Regions from separate parts of the Paenibacillus ihbetae genome, predicted to be linked through region 2. Evidence: predicted binding sites of a transcription regulator. Region 2 holds the regulator's gene; each other region holds the start of a gene.

Region 1 (8,133 bases), 2.3 Mb from region 2:
GTGCTGCATGAAATTTCGACCAAGCATACGCCGCTTAGGCTCGTATGCGCTCATGTCCATCATGGCTTTCGCGCCGAGTCGGATGCGGAAGCGGAGTTCGTGCGCGAATTGGCGGAATCCCTCGGTCTTCCGCTGGAGATCGCGTACGCCGACATTCCCTCATATATGGAAGAGAGCGGAAAGGGCGGGCAGGAGGCGGCCAGAGAGAAGCGATATGATTTTCTCCTCCAAACGGCTCGGACATACGGAGCCCGAGCGGTGGCTCTTGCCCATCATGCCGACGATCAGGCCGAGACGGTCATGATGAAGCTTCTGCGCGGCAGCGGCTTGTCGGGCTTGTCCGGCATGCGATGGAAGCGCACCGAAAAAAATGTGGAACTCATCCGCCCCTTCCTTCGTATAAACAAGGCGGACATTTTGGAGCTGTGCCGCCGCTGCGGCTTTTCATATGCCATGGACTACACCAACCTGCAGACGAAATACCGCCGCAACGCGATTCGCCTGGAGGTATTGCCGTTTCTGGAACAATACAATGCGCAGCTGTCATCCTCGCTGAATCAATTAGCGGAAATTGTACAGTATGAGGATGATTACATGGATCGGGAAGCGGAGCGGGCATATCGTCAGTTGGTGCAGGAGAACAATGGGAGGCTCGCCATCGACGCGCCTTCCTTTTTGGCCTTACATGTCGCTTTACAACGGCGTTTGATTAAACTAATATTAACTTATCTGCCCTCTAAACAGGAAATCGCCGATTTTGTCAAGATCGAATCGGTACGCCAAGGCATCTTGAACAATCAGCGGAGCAGTTGGCGTCTTTCACTGGGGGGCGGCATTACCTGTATCCGCGAGTACGGTCGAATTACTTTTTGGCCGGAGCCTCCGTCCGAACAGGGACAGTACATATATACTCTCGATTCTCCCGGAGACTGGCAGGTGCCCATTCCGGAAATCGGCAAGCTGCTGACGCTGTCGATCAGGACAGACGGCAGCACTCGGTCCGGGGCAGCCGGCTCCGCCAGCGCGGTGGAGTTCGATGCCGACGAGCTTCGATTTCCTTTAACCGTGCGTAACAGACAGCCGGGAGACAAGATGAAGGTTATGGGATTAAACGGAAGCAAAAAGGTGAAAGATATTCTCATTGATGAGAAAATTCCACCGTCTGTCCGTTCCCGGATTCCGATCGTTTGCGACAGTGCCGGCAACATTGTATGGATTCCGGATGTACGACGTTCCTATCATGCTGCCCCAGGGCGGCATACCGTGCGGATTCTCCGTATGGAGTTTACGGAGCTTTAAGGTTTCAGGCAAGCATAGACGCTAAGCATGGCCCGTTTCACGCTTTCATATGTATAAACTAGGAGGTCCATTGAAGTTGCAGAATGACATTCAGGAAATACTGATCACAGAAGAAGAAATTCACGCGAAGATTAAGGAACTCGGTTCAAAGCTCAGCGCCGAATACGAAGGACGCAATCCGCTCGTTATCTGCGTTCTTAAAGGTGCGTTTATTTTTATGGCAGACTTGGTTAAATCCATTACAGTACCGCTGGAGCTGGATTTCATGGCAGTGTCCAGCTACGGGGCATCCACCAAGTCATCGGGCGTGGTCAAGATCATTAAAGATCTCGATGCATCCGTTGAAGGCAGGGATGTGCTGATCGTGGAGGATATCATCGACAGCGGCCTTACGCTGAGCCATTTGATCGAGCTCCTCAAGAGCCGCAAGGCCAACACGGTTCGCGTTGTTACTTTGTTCGACAAGCCTGCCCGCCGCACGGTGGATTTGCAGGCCGATTACACCGGGTTCGTGCTGCCTGACGCATTCGTCGTCGGCTACGGGCTTGATTATGCCGAGCATTACCGGAACCTCCCCTACATCGGGATTCTGAAGCCGGAAATCTACAGCAGTTAAACCGCGCCATATGGGCTGCTGCCACGGATCTTGGCCCTTTGTTGAGAAGGCCAGACAGGCTGTGGTAAAATATCTTATGTGTCTTGAGAGGAGGTAGGGGATGAGTCGGTTCATCCGGAATTCTGGTTTTTATTTGATTCTATTTTTGGTCGTGGTGGGCATAGTACAATTCGTCACCAACGGTGGCGAGCAGGCCGATGCCCCTAGTTATAATCAGCTGCGGCAGGAAGTCAAAGATAACAACATAAAGGAAATGACGGTTCAGTTCGACGGCTACGCGTATCTGGTGACCGGTAAGTATAGGGAAGTCACCGAAGAGAAGAAGTCGGAGAATTTCTCAACCTACATTCCGGCTACTGATGCGGCGATGCAGGAATTGACCGCAGCCAGCGAGAGCAACGATGTAAAGCTGACCGTGGTGCCGATGGAAGGCCAAAGCATTTGGCTGACACTGCTTTCATCCTTTATTCCGCTCGTGATCATGTTTGTTCTGTTCTTCTTCCTGTTCAATCAAGCTCAGGGCGGCGGCGGCAAAGTGATGAACTTTGGCAAGAGCAAAGCCCGCTTATATAATGAAGAGAAGAAACGCGTTACGTTTGAAGACGTAGCCGGTGCTGATGAGGAGAAGCAGGAGCTCGTTGAGGTTGTCGACTTCCTGAAGGATCCGCGCAAATTCAACACCGTCGGCGCCCGCATTCCGAAGGGTGTGCTGCTTGTCGGTCCTCCGGGAACCGGTAAGACCCTCCTGGCTCGTGCGGTTGCCGGTGAAGCAGGCGTTCCGTTCTTCAGTATTTCCGGTTCCGACTTCGTGGAAATGTTCGTCGGTGTCGGTGCTTCGCGTGTACGCGACTTGTTCGAGAACGCGAAGAAGAATGCGCCATGTATTATCTTCATTGACGAGATTGATGCTGTGGGCCGCCAGCGCGGCGCCGGCCTTGGCGGCGGACATGACGAGCGCGAGCAAACGCTGAACCAGTTGCTCGTAGAGATGGACGGTTTCGGGGCGAACGAAGGCATCATCATCGTCGCTGCTACGAACCGCCCGGATATTCTGGACCCGGCCTTGCTGCGTCCGGGACGTTTCGACCGTCAGATTACTGTAGATCGTCCGGATGTTAAGGGACGTGAAGCTGTACTGAAGGTGCATGCACGCAACAAACCGCTGACGAAGGATGTCAAACTCGACATCATCGCGAAGCGTACGACCGGTTTTACAGGCGCCGATCTGGAGAACCTTCTGAATGAGGCGGCCTTGCTTGCCGCACGTCGTAACCGTAAAGATATATCCATGACGGAAGTCGACGAGGCAATCGACCGCGTGATTGTCGGTACCGAGAAGCGCAGCCGCGTAATCAGCGACCGCGAGAAGCGCATCGTGGCTTACCACGAAGCCGGTCATACGATTGTCGGTTACTTCTTGGAGCACGCGGATACGGTGCATAAAGTAACGATTATTCCACGCGGCCGCGCCGGCGGATACGTTATCATGATGCCGAAGGAAGACCGCATGCTCGTGACCAAGCAGGAACTGCTCGATCGCGTAACCGGGCTGCTCGGCGGCCGCGTGGCGGAAGAGCTGTTCATCGGAGAAATCGGAACCGGAGCATACAGCGACTTCCAGCAGGCAACCAGCATTATCCGCAGCATGATCGTGGAATACGGTATGAGCGAGAAGCTCGGTCCGATGCAGTTCGGTACCTCCCAGGGACAAGTGTTCCTTGGCCGGGATATCGGGCACGAGCAGAACTACAGTGACCAAATCGCCTACGAAATCGATCAGGAAATGCAGCGGTTTATTACCGAATGCTACGAGAAGTGTAAAGAGCTTCTGTCCAAGCATGCCAAAGAGGTTCATTTGATTGCGAATACGCTCCTGGAGAAAGAAACGCTGGAGCTTGAGCAGATTAAGAATCTCATTGAGACTGGAACAGTCGAAGGCAACGGCGAAGGCGAAGGCTCCGGCTCTTCCGAGAACGGTGAGCCAACGATCGATAACATCGGTGATGTCCGCGTCCGTATTCAAGGGAAGGAAGAAGGCCAGCAGCCGACTTCTACGGAAGAGATTCCGAACAACCCGATGGATTCGAATCCGGAACGTAAGGATTCGGAGCGCAAAGATCCTCCTGGCGGATCGGACAACGATAGCAGCTTAACGTAAATTCGCTCAAATACTCGTATTTGGAATAAAAATGAAGAACCGGAGAACGATCATTCGTTTTCCGGTTCTTTTTGTGCTTCTTATCACATTGACAGGGATTAGAGCTCCGTGTACATTAGTTGTTAAATAAGGATGCGCATCCTTTCACAAAGGTTGCGAATGTCCTTCAACACATGGTCATCAAGCGGCCGAAGGCCGGATAACATAAGGGGAGAGGGTCGATCATGGAAGCTTTGGCACTGGAGCGCAAGGCGGAGCAGAACCGCGTGCTGCGTGAACGGTTAATGGAGTTGAAGAAGGAACGCAATGCCATCATTTTGGCGCATTATTATCAACGGGATGAAATTCAGGAAGTCGCCGATTTCCGCGGAGATTCCTTTTTGCTGGCCCAAAAGGCGGCTCAGACCGATGCCGAGGTCATCGTTTTTTGCGGCGTGCATTTTATGGGAGAAAGCGCAAAGATATTGGCACCGAACAAAACGGTGCTTATTCCTGACGAGCGCGCAGGCTGTCCGATGGCCGATATGGTGAACGTTGACGGGCTGCGTAAGCTGAAGGCCCAGCATCCGAATGCCAAAGTGGTCACGTATATCAATTCATCGGCCGAGATCAAGGCGGAGACCGATATTTGCTGTACATCCTCGAATGCGGTTAAGGTCATTCAGTCGGTCGATTCGGATGAAATCATTTGGGTGCCCGACAAAAACCTGGGGCATTACGTCCAGCAGCACACTGACAAAAAGCTGATCATCTGGGAAGGGTACTGCAATACGCATGATATGTTAACCGTGAAAGATGTTGTGGAGATGAAGGCGAAATATCCGAACGCCGAGTTCGTCGTGCATCCGGAATGCCGTCCGGAGGTTGTCGCTATGGGCGACTTTGTGGGCAGCACCACCGCCATTCTGGAATACTGCAAAAACTCGCCGGCCCAGGAATTTATCGTAGGAACCGAAGACGGAACCGGCTATCAGCTCCGTTTGGACAGTCCGAATAAATCCTTCCATTTTGCGACTAAATTCCTCGTATGTCCGAATATGAAAGTGAATAATCTCAAAAAGCTGGTCAAAGCTCTGGAGACAATGAAGCCGCAGATTTACGTGCCGCCTGTCGTTGCAGAGAAAGCCAGAACTTCCTTAGAGCGCATGTTACAAGTTAAGTAGCATGCGCTACTCTTTCGCGAGAAGACAGGTGAGACGAGCGTGATACCGCAGTATTTGATCGATTTTGACCTAAAGGACCTGCCGGTAAAAGAGACGGATGTGATCGTCATCGGCTCCGGCATCGCCGGTTTATATACCGCTATTCTGGCAAGCGAGCATCATAAGGTGCTGTTGATTACGAAGAAATCGCTGCTCGAGAGCAATACGCGCTATGCGCAAGGCGGCATCGCTGCCGTGACGGCGGAGGACGATTCACCGGCCTATCATCGGCAGGATACGCTGCTTGCAGGGGCCGGGTTATGCTCCTCGGCAGCGGTGGATGTGCTGGTTAACGAGGGACCGGCCGGTGTCCAGGAATTGATCCGTCTCGGGACGATGTTTGACGTCGAGAACGGGGAGCTCGCTCTAACGAAGGAAGGAGCCCATAGCCACCGCCGCATTCTCCATGCGAATGGGGATGCTACCGGCTATGAAATCGTACGCGCCCTTTCCATTCAAGTCGAAATGCTTCACAATATAGAGGTGTGGGATGATCATTTTGTCATCGATCTGGTTACCGATCAAGGCGAATGCCATGGAGCGATTGTCCAGATGCCGGACGGGAAGCGGATCTTCGTGCGGGGCGAAGCAACGATTATGTGCTCCGGCGGTGCGGGTCAGCTGTACCGGTACACGACCAATCCCGAGGTTGCGACCGCCGATGGTGTCGCGATGGCCTATCGGGCGGGCGCCCAGATTCGGGACATGGAGTTTATTCAGTTCCACCCAACGGCGCTGAGTTATCCGGGAGCACCGCGGTTTCTGGTTTCGGAAGCGGTGCGCGGAGAAGGCGCGGTGCTCCGGAATATTAAAGGCGAGCGCTTCATGCACAAATATCATGAGCTGCTGGAGCTGGCGCCCCGGGATATTGTCGCCCGGGCGATCGTCAGCGAAATGGAGGCGACGGGCTCCACGTTCGTCTACCTGGACATTACCCATGAATCTCCGGAGATGGTCAAGCACCGGTTTCCAACAATTTACGAAACCTGCATGCGCTATGGGCTTGATCTGACCTCCGATTGGATTCCGGTCTCTCCCGCTGCGCATTATATGATGGGGGGCATCAAAACGAATCTGTACGGGGAGAGCAGTGTGAAGCGTCTGTTCGCCTGCGGGGAAGTGTCCTCGACCGGCGTTCATGGCGCAAATCGCTTAGCCAGCAATTCGCTTTCCGAGGCGGTTGTATACGGAAGCCGGATTGTTGAACGGATTGGGCAGCTTCCGAAACAGGAGAAGCGACCCCTTGATGTAACCTTCAGGCTTGGACGCAAGGATGCGCCTTCCCAGGCTATGGTCGAAAAGCGGCTGAAGCTTCAGAAAGTGATGGTGCGGTATGCCGGACTTCGCCGCAACCGGGACACCCTATTACGGGCGGAGGAAGAGCTTGGCCGGCAGCTGCCCCTGTTTCAAGCGGTATTGACCAAACGCGAGGAGTATGAATTTGCCAATATGCTTACAGCCTCCCTGCTGGTCGTTCACGGCGCGCTGTGCCGCGAAGAGAGCCGGGGGGCCCATTACCGCGAGGATTTCCCGGAACGAAATGATGCTGCATGGAAGAAGCATATCGTGCATACCCGGGATCAAGATAGGACGGAGGAAATAAGCGATGATGTTTAACGGTTACCATGACGGCCTGCTCCAGAGTATTCGAACATGGCTTCAAGAGGATGTCGGCTCTGGAGATATTACGACCCTTACGACGATTGAGCCCGGACATGAATCCAAGGCCGTGATTCATGCCAAGGAATCGGGCATCGTAGCCGGCATGCCGGTTGCAGAGCTGGTGTTCGAGTCGGTTGACCCGACGCTCGTGTTCAGGCCGCTGGTCCGGGACGGCGAGCGGGTGGAGAAGGGAACCGTCCTGGCTGAAGTCGAGGGGTCTACGCACCGTATATTGACCGGCGAGAGACTGGCCCTGAATCTTCTGCAGCGTTTGTCCGGCATCGCAACCACGACGCGCGCCTATGTCGATGCGCTGGAAGGGCTGCCTACCCGGCTTGTGGACACGCGCAAGACGACGCCGGGCCACCGGATGCTTGAGAAGTACGCAGTCCGGGTAGGCGGCGGGTCGAACCACCGGTTCGGCTTGTATGATGCCGTCATGATCAAGGATAATCATATTAAAGGCGCCGGCGGCATCCGTCAGGCGGTAGAACGCGCAAGAGCGAATATTCCGCATACGATGACCATCGAGGTTGAGACGGAAAGCCTAGAACAGGTAGAGGAAGCGCTTGATGCCGGCGCAGATATCATCATGCTCGACAACATGAATCATGAGCTGATGACTGAGGCGGTTCGAAGAATTAAGGCAAGGTCGCCGCATGTTCGGGTCGAGGCTTCCGGCAATGTGTCGCTTCAGACCGTACGCGGCATAGCGGAAACCGGGGTGGATGTCATTTCGGTCGGACGGCTCACCTATTCATTCCACAACCTGGACATCAGCTTAGATCTAAACGCCAAGAAGGGAGGAGCAGGGGTTTGATTCTGGTCGTAGACGTAGGCAACACGAACATCGTGCTTGGCGTGTATCAGGGCAAGAAGCTGCTGCACGATTTCCGGATCAGCACGTCACGCCAATCCACGGTGGATGAATACGGCGTACTGATTCACAATTTGTTTCAAATGTCGAATATAACGGTAAGCCAGATTGAAGGAGTCATCGTCTCCTCCGTCGTTCCGCCGCTTATCCGAGTGGTCGAGGAGATGTGCAGCAAGTATATTGGCAAGGCTCCGCTGATCGTCGGCCCCGGCATTAAGACCGGCCTAAATCTGCGGTATGAGAACCCGCGGGAGGTCGGTGCGGACCGGATCGTCAACGCTGTAGCTGCGATCGAGCAGTACGGAAGCCCGGTCATTGT
Region 2 (8,133 bases):
TTCAGTCGGGCGTGCCCGTGCTCGGACACATCGGCCTCACTCCGCAGTCGGTTAATCAGATCGGCGGCTACCGGATTCAAGGCAAGGACGCCGAGGATGCCAAGCGGTTGATGAACGATGCCAAAGCGCTCGAGGCAGCAGGCGCCTTCGCGGTGGTGCTGGAGCTTGTCACGGAAGAGACCGCAGCCGAGATTACGAAAGCATTGGCCATCCCGACCATCGGGATCGGCGCGGGCCGATATTGTGACGGACAAGTGCTTGTGTACCATGATATCTTGAAGTACGCATCCCCGTACCGCGACAAACGCTTTGTCAAAACTTACGCGGACATCGGATCCGTCATCCGAGACGGAATCGCTCAATATGTAAGAGAGGTCAAAGACCGCTCGTTCCCGGCCGAAGAGCATGTATTCAAATCCGAGAATAAACAAGCCTCCGAACCGGCGCTCTACGGCGGCAATAAGGAAAAGGTGGGCACTTCATGAACGTCATTCGCACCATTGCGGAAGCAAGAGCATTTATCCAAGCAAAACAAAACGAAGGAAGCGGTGCCGTCGGACTTGTCCCGACCATGGGTTATCTCCATGAAGGACACGCGAGCCTGATGCGCAAGGCCAGAGAAATGTGCGGAACGGTTGTTGTCAGCATATTCGTCAATCCGATCCAGTTCGGACCGGGTGAGGATTACGAGACCTATCCGAGAGACGAAGCGCGGGACCTGGCCCTGGCGGAAGCAGAAGGGGTGGATGCCGTATTCATCCCGTCCGTGGAGGAAATGTATCCCCAACCAACAAAAACGAAGATAGCCGTAGCGGAGATTACCTCGCTGCTATGCGGCGCTTCGCGTCCGGGGCATTTTGACGGGGTGACCACCGTTGTATCCAAGTTGTTTCATATCGTAAAGCCGGCCTATGCCTTCTTCGGAATGAAGGATGCACAGCAGGTGGCCGTCATCGAGCAGATGGTTCGGGATTTGAATATGGACGTAAGCATTGTCCCATGTCCGATTGTCCGTGAACCCGACGGCCTGGCCCTAAGCTCCCGCAACGTTTATTTGAGCCCGGAAGAGCGGAGACAGGCGCTGGTCTTGTCCGGCTCCCTGAAGGCGGCGAAGGCATTGCTTGAGCAAAGCACCGAGGTGACGGCAGGCGAGATCCGGACGCTGCTTCGTGAGCATATTTCGCAGTCGCCGCTGGCCGATATCGATTACGCCGAGGTGCTCACGTTCCCGGAGCTTGCGCCGATTGCGGATTCCGAGCGTGTCGCGGGGACTGACCATGGAGTCATTATGGCGCTCGCTGTACGGTTCGGCCGTACGCGCCTGATCGATAATGCGTTAATTCAACCGAAAGTGGGGGATTCCCATGTTTAGAACAATGATGAAATCCAAAATTCACCGTGCAACCGTTACGGAAGCGAATTTGAACTACGTGGGCAGCATTACCATCGATGAGAACCTTATGGAAGCGGCGGACCTGCTTGAGAATGAAAAGGTTCAAATCGTGAATAATAATAACGGCGCCCGGCTGGAGACCTATGTCATTAAAGGAGAGCGCGGCAGCGGCGTAATTTGCCTTAATGGAGCTGCTGCACGGCTCGTTCAGCCGGGGGACAACGTCATCATTATTTCTTATGCCATGATGTCCAAAGAGGAGTATGAGAACCACACGCCGACGGTCGTCATCGTTGACGAGAACAATAAGCCCGTTACGACATCATACCGCGAAGTACACGCTGCAATGCTGTAATGACCAAAATGTGTCGGGAGCATAAAGGGATGAAAAGCACCACTTCTACAAAAAATGAGTTCAGGTCGACGCACTGATCTCATTTTTTCGCTAAGGGTGGGATGCACGCTATGTTTCAACATGTATTCGCCGAAATGAACAACATGTTAGATGAAATTGTGAAGCATTACCCTACCGCTAATGGCCCTAAAAAGCAGGCGCTTGTACAAAACTGGAATATGCTGAAAAGCATGAGCGACGGCATTATTGAGGAATGGCTCCGTTTCGAGGAACGGATGGCCGTCTTCCGCGAATCTGCCGTTTCTCCTCCGGTTTTTCCGCCGACCGAGGCGCCTGAGCTGCAGCATGATGCCTTCATCCGGGGACAAGGCTATTACAAGCTGCTGATGTTTGAGCCGGCGATCGCGCAGTTCAAGCTCGCTGCAGCCGTTTATCCGGAAAGTCTCTTGATTAAGCTGTACATTGCACTATCCCAGCTCCACTTGGGGGAGACCTCACAGGCATCCGACGTGCTCATGTCCATCCTGCCGATGGCCGAAGACCGGAAGCTGCGGGCCATTGTGTATAATGCGCTCGGCTGCGTTCAAGCTTTAAACGGATGCCAGGCGGAGGCAGAGGAATGTTTTACGCTTGCGATTCACAGCGACCCGACATTACCCGACCCGATAATCAATTTAGAGGTTTGCAAGAAAAACCGGGGTGATCTGCAGTACGGCAGTCAGTTGATCTCGCTGCTGTAAGCAGCAGATTGAACAAGAAGCGATGCTAAGGCTCAGGGATTGAGCTTTTCAGCATCGCTTTTTGCCGTTTGAACAAGGGATACCGGTTACCTTCAATTACCTTATCAGGGACACGCGGAAACCTGTGATGCGCGAACGAATCCGGAGCATGGGAGCCGGTATTCTGTATGCCGGAATGTTCAAAAGCCGCAACTTCTGGTATGCTGTTAATTAGTCTGGAAGAAAGGGATTTTAACGAAATGAAATTTGCCGTATTGGATTTTGAAACCACGGGCAACCAGTCTGCCGATGAAATTATCCAGGTCGGGCTGGCCATCATCGAAGAGGATCGGGGCATCTCCCGCGTGTACGGCACGTACGTCAATCCCGGGATTCCGATTCCTCCGTTTATTACCGGTCTGACCGGAATTTCCGACAGCGATGTGGCCGATGCGCCATCCTTGGAGGAAATGATGATGGAGCTCGTGCCCATGCTGGACGATGTGGTCCTGGTCGGGCACAACGTGGCTTTCGATTTTAACTTTTTGCAAAACGCGCTGGATCGCTGCGGTTATTTGCCGTTCAGCGGCCGGATTTTAGATACGATGCACTTTTTGAAAATATGCTTCCCCTCACTGCCATCCTATCAGCTCGGCATGGTATCCTCGCATTTCGGCCTCGAGCATGACCGTCCGCACCAGGCGGACAGCGATGCGCTTGCCACAGCGAATGTGCTGCTGAAATGCTTGCAGGAAATCGATGAGCTTCCCCTGCTGACCATACAGCGGCTGAGTGATCTGTTTGCGGAAGAGGACAGCGATTTGGCCTGGTTCTTTGACGGCATCCGCGTGGAGCGGGAGATGCAGGCCGTCCAGGATGGCAGCATTCATACCTACTACCGCCAATTCGCATTAGGCGTTGAGGACTGGACGGATATCGCCCCGGTCCGCGATGAAGCCGAGCCTAATCCGCTGGCAAACATGAGCTTCGAAGAGTATATGGATGAGGTTCGGAGACGCTTGAAGGAAGTGCTTCCGCAATATGAGAGCCGGGATGCGCAGGACATGATGTTCCAGGAAGTGATGCAGGCTCTTGAAGAAGACAAGCATCTGTTGATCGAAGCCGGCACCGGAACGGGCAAATCGCTTGGATACCTGCTTCCGTCCATTTACCAAAGCGTCAAGCAGGAGCAGAAGGTGATGGTCAGCACGCATACGATCAACCTGCAGGAGCAGCTTCGAGACCGGGACATACCTCTGCTTACCCAGGTAGTGCCATTCCCTTTTAAAGCAGCCATTTTTAAGGGAAGAGGTCATTATTTGTGTTTGAGAAAATTTGAACATAAAATAAATAGGAGAGATTTTCATTCGCCGAAGGAGGACGTCATCACGGCGGCCCAGATGCTGGTGTGGCTCACGCAAACCGAAAGCGGCGACGACGAGGAGCTGAATCTCGGCGGCCGCGGGGGCGATTTCTGGGAAACGATCGCCAGCGATTCCGATTCATGCCTTGGACGCAGCTGCCCCTGGTTCCGCAAGTGCTACTACCATCGGGCGAAGCATGAGGCCGGCATTGCGGATGTCGTGATCACGAATCACTCCAAGCTGTTTACCGACGTAAAAGCGAACCACCAGCTGCTTCCGAGCTATGAACGGCTCGTCATCGACGAAGCCCATCACTTGGAGGATGTGGCAGGCAAGCATCTCGGGCTGCAGATGAAATATTTTACGGTGGTTCATACATTGACCCGTCTGTACAAGGACAGCCGAAGCGGGCAGCTCCCTGCGCTGCGGCAGCTGCTGCAGGCTTCTCCGCATGAGAAATCCGGGGAATGGTCGGCGGTCATCGACCGGATCTATCCTGATCTGATCACGGTGAAAGAAACTTGGGACCGCCTCAGCGACCAGCTGTTCGGCCTGCTCCCGGAACGCGGCGACGCTTCGCCGGGAGATGCCGGGCAGTATTCGCTGCGGCTCTCGCCTGCGAAGAAGCCGAAGGATTGGGGAACGCTCGCCGAGCTGGAACAGCAGATTCACGTTACGCTGGGAGATGTCGTGCGCAAGGGAGACAAGCTCGTCGCCGAAATAAAGGAAGAGCTGGACGATTACAGTGCGGACAGCCTGCTGACGGACCTGTCGGGCTTGTTTAAGGATCTGGCTGCGCACCGCGAGGATTTGCGGTCCTTCATGGCTTTGAACGACGAAGGCACCGTGTACTGGATGGAGGCCAACGGCAATTTCCGCAGCAAGTCGCTGCAGCTCTACGCCGTGCCCGTTGATGTCAGCAAGCATTTGAAGGAATTGTTTTTTGACAAGAAGCGGAGCGTGATTCTCACATCGGCGACGCTGTCGGTCGATAAATCGTTTCAATTCATGATCGACAATTTAGGGCTCCAGGAAGCGGCGGACGCAGGAAATCTGAACACGGTTCAGCTGCCCTCCCCGTTCAATTACAGGGAGCAGGCGCTGCTTGTCATTCCGCGGGATTTTCCTAGCGTGAAGGGGTCTGTGGGGGATGCGGTATTTGTAAACACGCTCGTGAAGTCGCTCTCCGAAGCGGCAATAGCGACCCATGGTCGTATGCTCGTCCTGTTTACGTCCTATCGGATGCTCCGCCAGGTGCATGAGCCGCTTAAGGAAGCGCTGGCTGCCAGCGATATTACGGTGCTTGGCCAGGGAATGGATGGAACGAGCCGTACGAAGCTGATTCGCCGGTTCCAGGATAGCAGCGCCTCAGTTCTGCTGGGGACCAGCTCCTTCTGGGAGGGCGTTGACATTCCCGGAGAAGCGCTGACCTGCCTGGCGATTGTCCGGCTGCCGTTCCAGCCGCCCAACCATCCGCTGGTCGAGGCGAAGAGCGAGCTGCTGCAGCAGCAGAAGAAGAATCCGTTCATGAAGCTTTCGGTGCCGCAAGCGGTCATCCGCTTCAAGCAGGGCTTCGGGCGGCTTGTTCGGACTGCCCACGATAAGGGGATCGTGATTGTCTACGATACGCGGGTGATCGAATCATATTATGGAAAATACTTCTTGTATTCCCTGCCCGGACCGAAGATGGAGCATATGCCGACCGAGGGGATCGTCCCTCGTATTGCGCAGTGGCTCCAGGAAAGGGAAAATGAAAAAGAGTGAACCTCGAGGGGAGCAGGGTTATTACATTGGAAGCGATGAACTATCATCCTATTAATAGGGGGAGCATGCATGAAATCGGATAAAATTTCAGAGGCCGTCGTCCGCAGATTGCCAGTCTATTTGCGCTATTTGAATGAGCTTCATAAGCGGGAGGTGTCCACCGTCTCCTCACAGGAGCTTGGGCAGAAGCTCGACCTGAATCCGGCCCAAATCCGTAAGGATTTGGCCTATTTCGGTGATTTCGGCCGGAAGGGCATCGGTTATGATGTCTCCTATCTCATTGAGAAAATCCGCCAAATCCTGAAGCTGGACCAGAAGATCAACGTTGCGCTGGTCGGTGCGGGCAATCTCGGACATGCGCTATCCAACTACAACGCATTTCTGAAGGATAATATGAAGATTGTGGCGATTTTCGACTCGTATCCTCCGAAGATCGGGCTTAAGATCAATAATTTGACGGTGCAGCCGATGGAAGAGCTGGACCAGACGGTCCAGGAATACGGCATTCGAATCGGGATTATTACGGTTCCGGACTTTGAAGCGCAGAACGTAGCCAATCAGCTGATCAATGCCGGAATCGAGGCGATTTTGAATTTTGCCCCGACGATTTTGAAGGCACCGTCCCACATCCGCATTCATACCGCGGATTTTACGACGGATCTGCAAAGCCTGGCTTACTATTTGGACAATGGGAAGGAGGATGCACAGCATGACAACGAAGTGGATGGTTAAGAACGGAACATTTGCCGTGCTTCAGGAAGGACAACCGGTTATCCGCGGGTATATGGTTGTGGAGGACGACCGCATCACGTATCTGGGGGAAGAAGAGCCTCAGGTCGATGCCGAAACCCGGGTGATGGACGGGACGCATCTGTTATTCCTTCCGGGGCTCGTCAACACGCATGGGCATGCAGCCATGTCGCTGCTCCGCGGCTTTGGCGACGATCTGGCGCTGCAAGTTTGGCTGCAGGAGAAGATGTGGCCGATGGAAGCGAAGTTTACGGCAGACGATGTCTATTGGGGCACTTCGCTCTCGGTGCTGGAGATGCTGAAGGGCGGTACGACAACCTTCGTTGACATGTATGACCATATGGATCAGGTAGCGAAGGTTGTCCAAGACTCCGGCATGCGGGGAGTTCTGACGAGAGGCGTCATCGGCTTATGCCCGCCAGAAGTGCAGAAGCAGAAGCTGGATGAAGCGGTTGCTTTTGCGAAAGACTGGCACGGTCAGGCGGAGGGGCGGATCACGACGATGATTTCGCCGCATGCGCCTTACACATGCCCGCCGGACTTTATCGAGAAATTCGTTCAAGCGGCGCATGATTTGAATCTGCCGATCCATACCCACATGTCCGAAACGGCAGCCGAAGTGCAGCAGAATGTGAATGACTATGGACTGCGCCCGGTGGCCCATCTGGAGAAGCTTGGCGTGTTCTCGCGTCCGGCGCTCGTTGCGCATGCGGTGCATTTGACGGATGAAGAGATTGAGATCTTGGCTAAGCATCAGGTGGCGGTATCCCATAACCCGGGCAGCAACCTGAAGCTCGCCAGCGGGGTTGCGCGCGTGCCCGAGCTGTTGAAAGCAGGCGTGACGGTGTCCCTGGGAACCGATGGACCAGCGAGCAATAACAACCTGGACATGTTCGAAGAGATGCGTCTGGCCGCTCTTATCCACAAGGGCGTCAGCGGCGATCCGACAGCCGTTCCGGCAGCCGAAGCGCTTCGAATGGGAACCGAGTATGGAGCGAAATCGGCATTTCTTGATAACGTAGGCAGACTGGCCGTCGGGATGAAGGCCGACATGATCGCGCTGAATACCGATCAAGCGCATTTCCTGCCGCGCACGGATTACATTTCGCATTCGATTTACTCGGCATCCGCCAAGGATGTGGAGCATGTATGGGTTGACGGCAAGCAGGTTGTTAAGCACGGCTCCTGCCTCACGCTGGATGAGGAACGGATCCGCCGTGAAGCCCAGCGTTCATTCGAGCGTCTTTCGACCCTTTAGGGCAGATTAAGGGGAGGATCAGACGGTTTGAAAAAGAGAACAAAGTGGATACTGCTTAGTATATCCGGGCTGCTGCTGGCGCTGCTGTGCGTGCAGCTGTACTATTCCTATGTCATGAAGGACACGTGGAATGAGGAAAGCTTGGCGGTGCAAGCCGCTCGTCAGCATGGCGGCCTGGTGACGAAAGATAAAACCTACAAATCGGTTTGGGGCGAGAACAACAATTATTGGGTCATCACCGGCACGAATCAGAACCAGCAGGAGATCATGGTTTGGGTGAAGTTTACGGATGACAACATGCCTGTAGAGGGCAAGGACGCGGTTCAGGCCGAGCTGCTCGGCAACGGATTGTCCGAAGAGCAGATGCGCGAGCAGATTCGGAAGGAGATGCCGGGTGCTGTGGTCAAGCGACTGCTCCCTGTAATGTACGAAGGCGAGTATACATGGCAGCTCCAATATGAGAATCAGGGCCAATTAGGTTATCGGTTCTATCGCTTCCAGGACGGACAGGCGATCGGAGAGGACATTAT
Region 3 (8,133 bases), 170 kb from region 2:
ACGTACTGTTCAGCCGTTTGTTCTTTGACTTTGGTTTCTGCGGATGCTTTGGTTTCTCCAGATGCTTTGCTTACAGCCATCTCTCTCATCCTCCCATGGTTTTCTGTTTGGTTGCTTTCGCGGTTGTTTATAGGTATCTGTTGTCTACGGTTCGATCGTAACATAGCGTCTTATATTATTATGTGAATTATTTCACAATATATTGGGTCGACTATATGTTTTTTGATGATTTGTGACATCCTCTTCGGAGCTGTCACGATCGGAGAGACGCAAGAAAAAAGGTTAAGAGGAACCTTCCTGTTCGTGAACTAGATCACAAAGTTTGAAAATTCGCCACTATTTTCCTCCAAATTACCCTTTCAAGTGATTTTTTTCACGTTATAATGGAGGTAACAAATCATTCAAGATTGAACTGATCAAATTTAAAGATGTTAGGAGACACCGACATGAATACTGTAGACAACGTTTTAGAACTAGAAAGCTTAGGGAATATCCAGTGCTTCTCGGAACAAAATCGAAACCGTCTGCTGGTTACCATGAAGGAACGCGCACTCCCTGAAGGCTCGCATTTGTTCTGGGAAGGCGACTTGGCCGACAAGCTTTACTATGTAAAGCAGGGACGCATTAAATTAACGAAAACGACCGATGAAGGCAAAGAGCTTATTCTATATATGTATCATCCGGGTGATCTGATCGGGCATGCCGATCCGTTCATCAGCAGCAATCACAGCTACTCGGCTGAAGTGCTGGAAAGCAGCGTGGTCGGCGTCATCGAAAATAAGGATCTGGAGCTGCTGGTTTGCCAGCATTGCGACTTTGCGATTGATTTCATGAAGTGGATGGGCGTCCACCACCGGATTACGCAGACCAAATTTCGGGATCTGATGATGTACGGCAAACCAGGGGCGCTGTGCTCGACGCTAATCCGTCTTGGCAATACGTACGGGCAACAGCAAGCTGACGGCAGCACCCTGATCAACAAAAAAATTACACATACCGACCTATCGAACATGATCGGAGCCACGCGCGAGAGCGTCAACCGCATGCTGAGCGATCTCCGCAAAAAGGAAGCGATCGAATATGCAGGCGGGCTGATCGTCATTAAAGACTTGTCGATGCTGCAGGAAATCTGCCACTGCGAGCTGTGTCCGAAGGAAATCTGCCGGATCTAGGGTGACTTGGTCACCCTGCGTGGCGTGCGCTGCGCCTTCACAAGTCCCTTATAGGGACTTGCTTGCTTCTGTGGCACGCATTCCACCGCTGAAAGTCCCTTATAGGGACTTGCTTGCTTCTGTGGCGCGCACTGCGCTCCAACAAGTCCCCTTTCGGGACTTGCGCACTGGCACGGCTCCCTCTTCGCTCCTCCCATCCCCGCCGCCGTGCATAATCTGCCTGTCTTTGCCCACAATAATCCTTGTCTTTCCAAAACCATTCCAAGGGAGTGTAAACGCATGCGTGAAGGTTTGATTCCTGCTGTTCTCGGAACTGTAGTTTCTGCTTCAGGCGCCGCTCTGCTTTGCAGCAAGTATAAGCTTGCCGCAACCGGTATTCTTGGCTTCGGACTGGCCCATGTCGTGCTGGGTGCGATTGACCTGGTGGAACACCGGTAAGGATTTGGAGGACATTACGCGCAGCAATCCTGCCTGACATCTCTTCCGCGATGGATTTCAAGGCAAGAGACAGGCAGGCCTGCGCACTTTGCATTGCATACAAAAACGGACCCCGCCCTTTGGCGTAGAGTCCGCTTTTTTACGTTACCGGGTATATGAAGTCGCAATAGAAAAGGGTATCAGATTCGTGCTGCTTTAAATCCTTGGTTCACTTTGATTACTGCTACTTTTGTTATACTACAAGCGACTGTTTGTTAAACTTGAAGCTACTTTTTAAAACCCGGTATTTTCGTTTAGCCTGAAGCTTGCTGCTTCTTGCTTCCTTTCGGAGTCGAAATAAACCAGTACGCGCTGCCGACAAACAGCCCGCCCCCAACAATATTGCCGAGCGTTACCGGCACCATGTTGCTGATCCAGCCGGCGACGGACACCGTCTCCGGATGTCCCGGCAGAATCTTGGCAAGTGTAAGCAGCGTCATGTTAGCAACGCTGTGCTCATAGCCGGTTGCAATAAAGGCAAACAAGCACCACCAGATCAAGATCAGTTTGGCAACCTCGTTTTTCGCTCTCATGCCCGTCCAAATGGCCAGGCAGACCAGCCAGTTACACAGGATTCCCCGGAAGAACAGCTCCATGAACGGGTCGTTCATTTTTTTAGCTGCAGCCGTAAAAATGAGGTGATCGGCCGGAAGGCCCTTGAAAAGACCGGTGGCAGCAACCAGATAACTAAGCAGGACCGCTCCCGCTAGATTACCGATGAACACGATCCCCCAGTTTTTAAGCGTATCCAGGATGGTTGTTTTTCCGGATAACGTGCTCATGGTGAATACCATATGATTACCGGTAAAAAGCTCCGATCCGGCGAATACGACCAGCGTCAGCGCGATGCCGAACGCAGCCCCCATCACGAGAGATTGAAACGGCGAGCCTGCCGCGGCTAGCGGAGCCCCCAGCTTAAATATCAGGACGATGCCGATGCCGACATAAGCGCCGGCGAGCATGGTCGAGACGATATAGCGCAGCAGGCTTTCATTCATCATTTCTTTTTTCTTGACCGCTGTCTGGACGACGGCTTCCACATCGCTTGCGATCATGGGACAACACCTCTTATTTTTGTCGGTTTGATGAAACGATGGATACATTTCGCTACGTGAGGCAAAGCTCGACCCTTCCTTCCCGTTCCCGTACAGGATAGGTTCGCACGTTCCCTGAATCGGGCGCCTGAACGTTACCTGTCGCCAGCTCGATTTTCCAATCGTACAGCGGGTCGTAAATATAATGCCCAGACAGTATGGCCTCCGCCAGCGGTCCCCCTTTCGGGTGCGGATTGTTGTTGTCCAGCGCGAACCATCGATGATCGGAGGTCCGGAAGACGGCGATCTCCTGCTCGCCGATCCTGACGACCCTGCCGATCTGGGGCAGAAAATCCTCAGCCTGCCCGATCACTACGTATTGACCATTTTCCATATAGGATCAACCTCCATGTACAACGTTTGCCATCTAAAAATGAGCACAAATAGCCGGACCAATATTCCGAAGACCCATGCAAATGTGAAACATCTCCATAAAAAAACTTATAACATTCTGCTGCGCCGGAACATGAGACCCACTTTCTTTCATCAATCCGGTACTTCAAACGCGATTACCTCATCCCCCAGGTCTGACCGAGCACGAGGCTATGACGCTGATCGGGCGTTTAGCCGAGTGTCGGCAGCCGTATATACCTGCCTGTACGGCCCTGCTCACCTGGATACCGAGCCAAGGGTTCAACGGGAATGTCTGGGGCGATAAGCGCTAGTGTACTCAAATTACTCGCCCCACGCCGGACTCACCCGAAAGCGAGGTCTATGTCGCGACGACCGGCTGCACGTCCCGGTACAACACATCCCGAAGCTTGTCATCTTCCAGCACTTTTTTCCAAGGATCCGACAGCTGCGACAAGGCCAGCTCGATTCGCCCCACAAGCTCCTTGCGCTGTTGCGTTTTATGAAGGATTGCCTCGCGAATCGCCTCAAGCCCAAGCCGCTCGACCCATTCCGATGTCCGCTCCAGGTAATTCCCCGTCTCGCGGTAATACTGCATGAGGGCTGCGCAGATCTCGATCAGCTCTTCATCGGTTTTCACCTTGCAGAACGAATCGGCCAGCCGTGCCTTCGTACCCCCGTTACCGCCGACAAAAATTTCCCAGCCGCCGTCATTGCCTACGATGCCGATGTCCTTCGTGCAAGCTTCCGCACAGTTGCGGGGACATCCGTTCACCGCCATTTTGAATTTGGCCGGGAAGTCAAGCCGCTCGAATTTCCGTTCGAGGTAAGCGCCCATTCCCATCGAGTCCTGCGTGCCGAATCGGCAAAACTGCGAGCCGACGCAGGTCTTCACGGTCCGGAGCGATTTGGCATAGGCATAACCGGAAGGCATATCCAGCTCCTCCCACACCTTCGGCAAGTCCTCTTTCTTGACGCCGACCAAATCCAGACGCTGTCCCCCCGTCACCTTGACGACCTTGACATTGTATTTTAACGATACGTCCGCAATTCTCTTCAGCGCCTCCGGTGTTGTTACGCCGCCGTACATACGGGGAACGACCGTATAAGTGCCGTCCTTCTGGATGTTGGCGTTCATCCGCTCATTCACGAACCTCGACTCCCGCTCCTCCCGGTGCGTCAGCGGGTTCAGCATGGTCAGGTAGTAGTTCAGCGCCGGACGGCATTTCGAGCACCCTTCCGGATTGCTCCAATCCAGAACATGCATGACCTCTTTGGTTGTGGTCAAGCCTTTGGCCCGGATCTCCGCAACGATGGTATCCCGATCAAGCGTCGTGCACGGGCAGATTCCCTGCTTGGCCGCCGTCGTAAAGCCGTCTCCCAGTACGCTCTGGAGAATTTGCTCCACCACAGGCTTACAGCCGCCGCAGGACCGCGTCGCCCCGGTGCATGCCTTGATCTCATCCACGGTGGTCATTCCCTGAACCGTGACGGCGTCCACGATCGCTTTCTTCGTCACGCCGTTGCAGCCGCACACGATTTCGTCGTCGGGCATTTGCGCGATGCGCATGGCCGCATCGGCCCCTTTTCCGGCACAGCCGCCCATGATCGAGTGATAGATATCGTCGGTCATCTGCGCTTTTTTGCGTATCAAAGACTGCAGATTGGCCGATTCGCTTACATCCCCGAACAATAGGGCGCCAACGATCCTTCCGTCCCTGATGAGGATTTTCTTATAGGTTTTCTTCCAGTCATCCTTGGCAAGAACAACGTCATGCTCCGGCTGCTCGATAAATTCGCCGGCCGAGAATACGTCCACGCCGCTTACCTTCAATTTGGTCGACACTATCGAACCTTGATAAGGAGGGGTGTCCACGCCGCATAACCGCTTGGCCAGCACTTGTCCTTGCTCGAATAATGGCGCGACTAGCCCGTAGCATACACCGCGATGCTCGCAGCATTCCCCGACGGCATACACATCCTGCATCGAGGTTTGCAGATAATCGTCTACGACGATGCCCCGCCGGACCTCGATCCCGCTCGCCTGCGCTACCTCCGCATTGGCACGGATGCCGACAGCCATGACGACCAGATCCGCGTCCAGCTCATCGCCGTCCTTGAAGCGCAGACCGGTTACCCTCGCATCTCCCAATACCTCGACCGTTTGCTTCCCTAATAAAAAGCGGATACCCTGCCGCTCAAGCTCATCCTGCAGCATATGCGCAGCCACAGAATCGAGCTGGCTTTCCATGAGATCGTTCATCAGGTGCACGACGGTAACATCCATGCCGAGACTCACGAGGCCTTTCGCAGCCTCCAGTCCCAGCAATCCTCCGCCGATGACCGCAGCTTTCCGGTACGTTTTCGCTGCCTGAAGCATCCGGGTGCAGTCGGCGATGGTTCTAAAGCCGATCACGCCTTCTTTGTCGCTGCCGGGTACCGGCAATATGAAGGGCTTGGACCCCGTTGCGATAATGACCTGATCATAGGGAACTGCCATCCCGTTGTCCGTCATGACAACCTTGGCGGCTTCATTAATCCGCTGTCCGCTTGTACCCGTATGCAGCGTAATTCCGTTATCTTCATACCATTTCCAATCATTCAAGACGATGTCATCCAGTGTTTTGGTGCCTTCAAGCACATAAGAGAGCATAATCCGGTTGTAATTCGGGTGCGGCTCCTGGCCGATCACCGTAATATCGAATGCCCCGCTAAGCTTCAAAATTTGCTCGACCGTGCTGATTCCTGCGATGCCGTTGCCGATGACCACTAGCTTTTGTTTTTTTGCTGCTGGCATGGTTATTCCTCCCACACTGTATTGTTGCGTTATCCCATCCATCCTTTCAAATTGATTATATCGTCTTATGTCCGAATAACTTGTGATATATTTCACACTCTTGATTAAAATTTTAACCTTCAGCAAAAATAACCCTGCCTATGCATCAAGGCAAGGTTACATCCGGTGGATTCGGATGGCTATATCATACGGGCTTCCATGAACTCCCGTCTTCCGTTCGTTTTCAAATAGGGCATAATGCCCGCATATCCGGCAGCGTTCAGGTTCACGCCGGTCACCCAATTACCTGCATGCTCTTCCCCCTTGGCTCCGGCGATGACCACCGGTGCGGGAATCAGCTCCTGATACAGCGGAATGCCCGCCTGAATCGTCTTAAACGCTTTGCCGCTCTGTAAGAATGGAATGGCGCTGCTGTACGTAGGCACGAAATATTTGCCGATCACTTCTAGCTCCTCTCCGTCATAAAAGGGCTCGCCGCCTATAAACGGATGCAGCATAAGTATATTTTCAAAATGCGACCAGATGAACATCTGCAGCAATCGTCCTGTCCGGCCGCTCTCCAGCCTGTCTCCGGTCTGCACGCCGTATCTCTCATAATCGATAAACTTCCAGCCGCGCGGACCCTTCACCCATTTCTGAAACATGAGTTCGCCCTCTCCGCTGCGTCCGGATTGATCCGGGCTTGTTCCCTTTAAAACCGTCAGCCGCTGCTCATCGGCATGCTGAACCAGCATTTGGCGCGTCTTCTCGACAATATGCCTCACCTTGAGCGAAGCGTTCGCCAGCTCGGCGATGTCTTCTTGTCCATAATGAAAATGGGAAATACAGCCGCGTTCCATCCTTAAGATCGCCTCCTTCGTCTGACGTCAAGCAGATCTACTGTCATCATATAAACGAACAGCGGAGTTGGTGCATGTCTCGTTAGATTTTCCTGTTTTCTCCACGCTGATCCCCGCTAAGCTGCATCAGAAAACGTCATTCGGCGTACGCTCCAAGCAGACAGATCACAACTGAACAATAATTACGCTTGCGATATCAGGCAGCAGATCCTCCGAGGTTCGTATTTTCTGTAACAAAATAAAAAAGAACCCTGATATGAGTTGTTCTCATGTCAGGGTTCAGCTAGTGATGGGAACGCCGCCAATGGTTCATTTCTCGACCCATTGTTCAGCCCAGGAAGCAATCTGCTCCATGACCGGGCGAAGCGCTTTGCCTTTCTCCGTAAGCTCGTATTCAATACGAACCGGCGTTTCCGGGTACACATGACGAATCAAAATTCCTTCGCATTCCAGATCCTTCATCCGCTCCGACAGCATCTTGTCACTCATGGACGGAATCAGGTTGGAGATGTCTTTAAAACGCTTCGGACCGCTCATCAATGTCTGGATAATCAATCCGTTCCAACGTTTACCCAGAAAAGAAAACGCGGATTCAAAGCGGGGACACAGCGTAATGTTTGTAACTTCCATATCCTTTCACCTCTTTACGAAGTCACCATATGTTTCAAAAATGTATTCGTTTAACGAGAGATCGAAAAACTTACGATTAGTTAGTATGTTTCATTTTAACACATTTTCGGGAAGCTGAAAACCACCTGGCCCCTTTTTCCCATAAATTCAGCACTTATTCCGTTAATATCCGTGCCAAAATATCCAAGTCGGATTCGATGATCCGGGACAATTTTCGGTTATACAGGACGGCAGCCGGATGGAAGATCGGGAAGATGCTATAGGTCTCCAGCGAAAATCGATAGCCCGCACCGGGATTGTCACGCTCTGCCGCCTGCTGAACGGGTCCCTCGATCAATTTCCCGTGCAGCGAAGTGACGGTTTCATGGCTCCCGATCAACCGGTGCAGCGCAATATTCCCCATCGGGATCAGGAATTGCGGACGAACCCAGCGAATTTCCTCGTCCAGGATCGGTGCATGGGCCAAAATTTCGACTTTCGTGGGCGTTCGGTTCGAACGGCTGATCACCCTTTCGCCGGAAGCTCGGGTGATGATACGTTCCTTAAACGGCCGGCTCCTTACCGTGCTTGTAATATAGACCTCGCTGCGGGAGAGACCCAGGCGCTCCAGATAGGCATCCATCTCCCGGCCGGCTTGGCCGGTAAAAGGCTTGCCTTCCTGAATTTCGGTGGCACCGGGCGCTTCCCCGACGAACATGACTTTGGCAGGTACGGCCCCTCTCCCCAGCAAAAATCCCTCGACAGGCTCATGGGCAAGCCTTGACCTGCATAAG

What was found. The regulator Rex, encoded in region 2, represses fermentation and respiration genes when NADH is low (regulators of the CRP and FNR family bind a similar motif). The targets are predictions, from matches to a motif close to TTGTGAAATATTTCACAA.
Region 1: the regulator Rex is predicted to act here: its motif matches at 4,206-4,223, upstream of nadA (quinolinate synthase NadA).
Region 3: the regulator Rex is predicted to act here: its motif matches at 5,972-5,989, upstream of nirB (nitrite reductase large subunit NirB).

Annotation. Positions count from the first base shown of each region.
Region 1 is NZ_CP016809.1:3,147,905-3,156,037, reverse strand. It holds gene tilS (tRNA lysidine(34) synthetase TilS) at 1-1,299, shown strand, start outside; gene hpt (hypoxanthine phosphoribosyltransferase) at 1,376-1,915, shown strand; gene ftsH (ATP-dependent zinc metalloprotease FtsH) at 2,016-4,073, shown strand; gene nadA (quinolinate synthase NadA) at 4,298-5,236, shown strand; gene nadB (L-aspartate oxidase) at 5,276-6,892, shown strand; gene nadC (carboxylating nicotinate-nucleotide diphosphorylase) at 6,882-7,757, shown strand; gene BBD41_RS14050 (type III pantothenate kinase) at 7,754-8,133, shown strand, end outside.
Region 2 is NZ_CP016809.1:862,294-870,426, reverse strand. It holds gene panB (3-methyl-2-oxobutanoate hydroxymethyltransferase) at 1-485, shown strand, start outside; gene panC (pantoate--beta-alanine ligase) at 482-1,372, shown strand; gene panD (aspartate 1-decarboxylase) at 1,365-1,748, shown strand; gene BBD41_RS03945 (hypothetical protein) at 1,859-2,488, shown strand; gene dinG (ATP-dependent DNA helicase DinG) at 2,728-5,595, shown strand; gene BBD41_RS03935 (redox-sensing transcriptional repressor Rex) at 5,665-6,327, shown strand; gene BBD41_RS03930 (amidohydrolase) at 6,305-7,603, shown strand; gene BBD41_RS03925 (cell wall elongation regulator TseB-like domain-containing protein) at 7,631-8,133, shown strand, end outside.
Region 3 is NZ_CP016809.1:1,033,428-1,041,560, forward strand. It holds gene adhE (bifunctional acetaldehyde-CoA/alcohol dehydrogenase) at 1-80, opposite strand, end outside; gene BBD41_RS04830 (Crp/Fnr family transcriptional regulator) at 447-1,172, shown strand; gene BBD41_RS04835 (hypothetical protein) at 1,452-1,610, shown strand; gene BBD41_RS04840 (formate/nitrite transporter family protein) at 1,904-2,704, opposite strand; gene nirD (nitrite reductase small subunit NirD) at 2,757-3,077, opposite strand; gene nirB (nitrite reductase large subunit NirB) at 3,456-5,891, opposite strand; gene BBD41_RS04855 (hypothetical protein) at 6,071-6,730, opposite strand; gene BBD41_RS04860 (winged helix-turn-helix transcriptional regulator) at 7,040-7,360, opposite strand; gene BBD41_RS04865 (uracil-DNA glycosylase) at 7,515-8,133, opposite strand, start outside.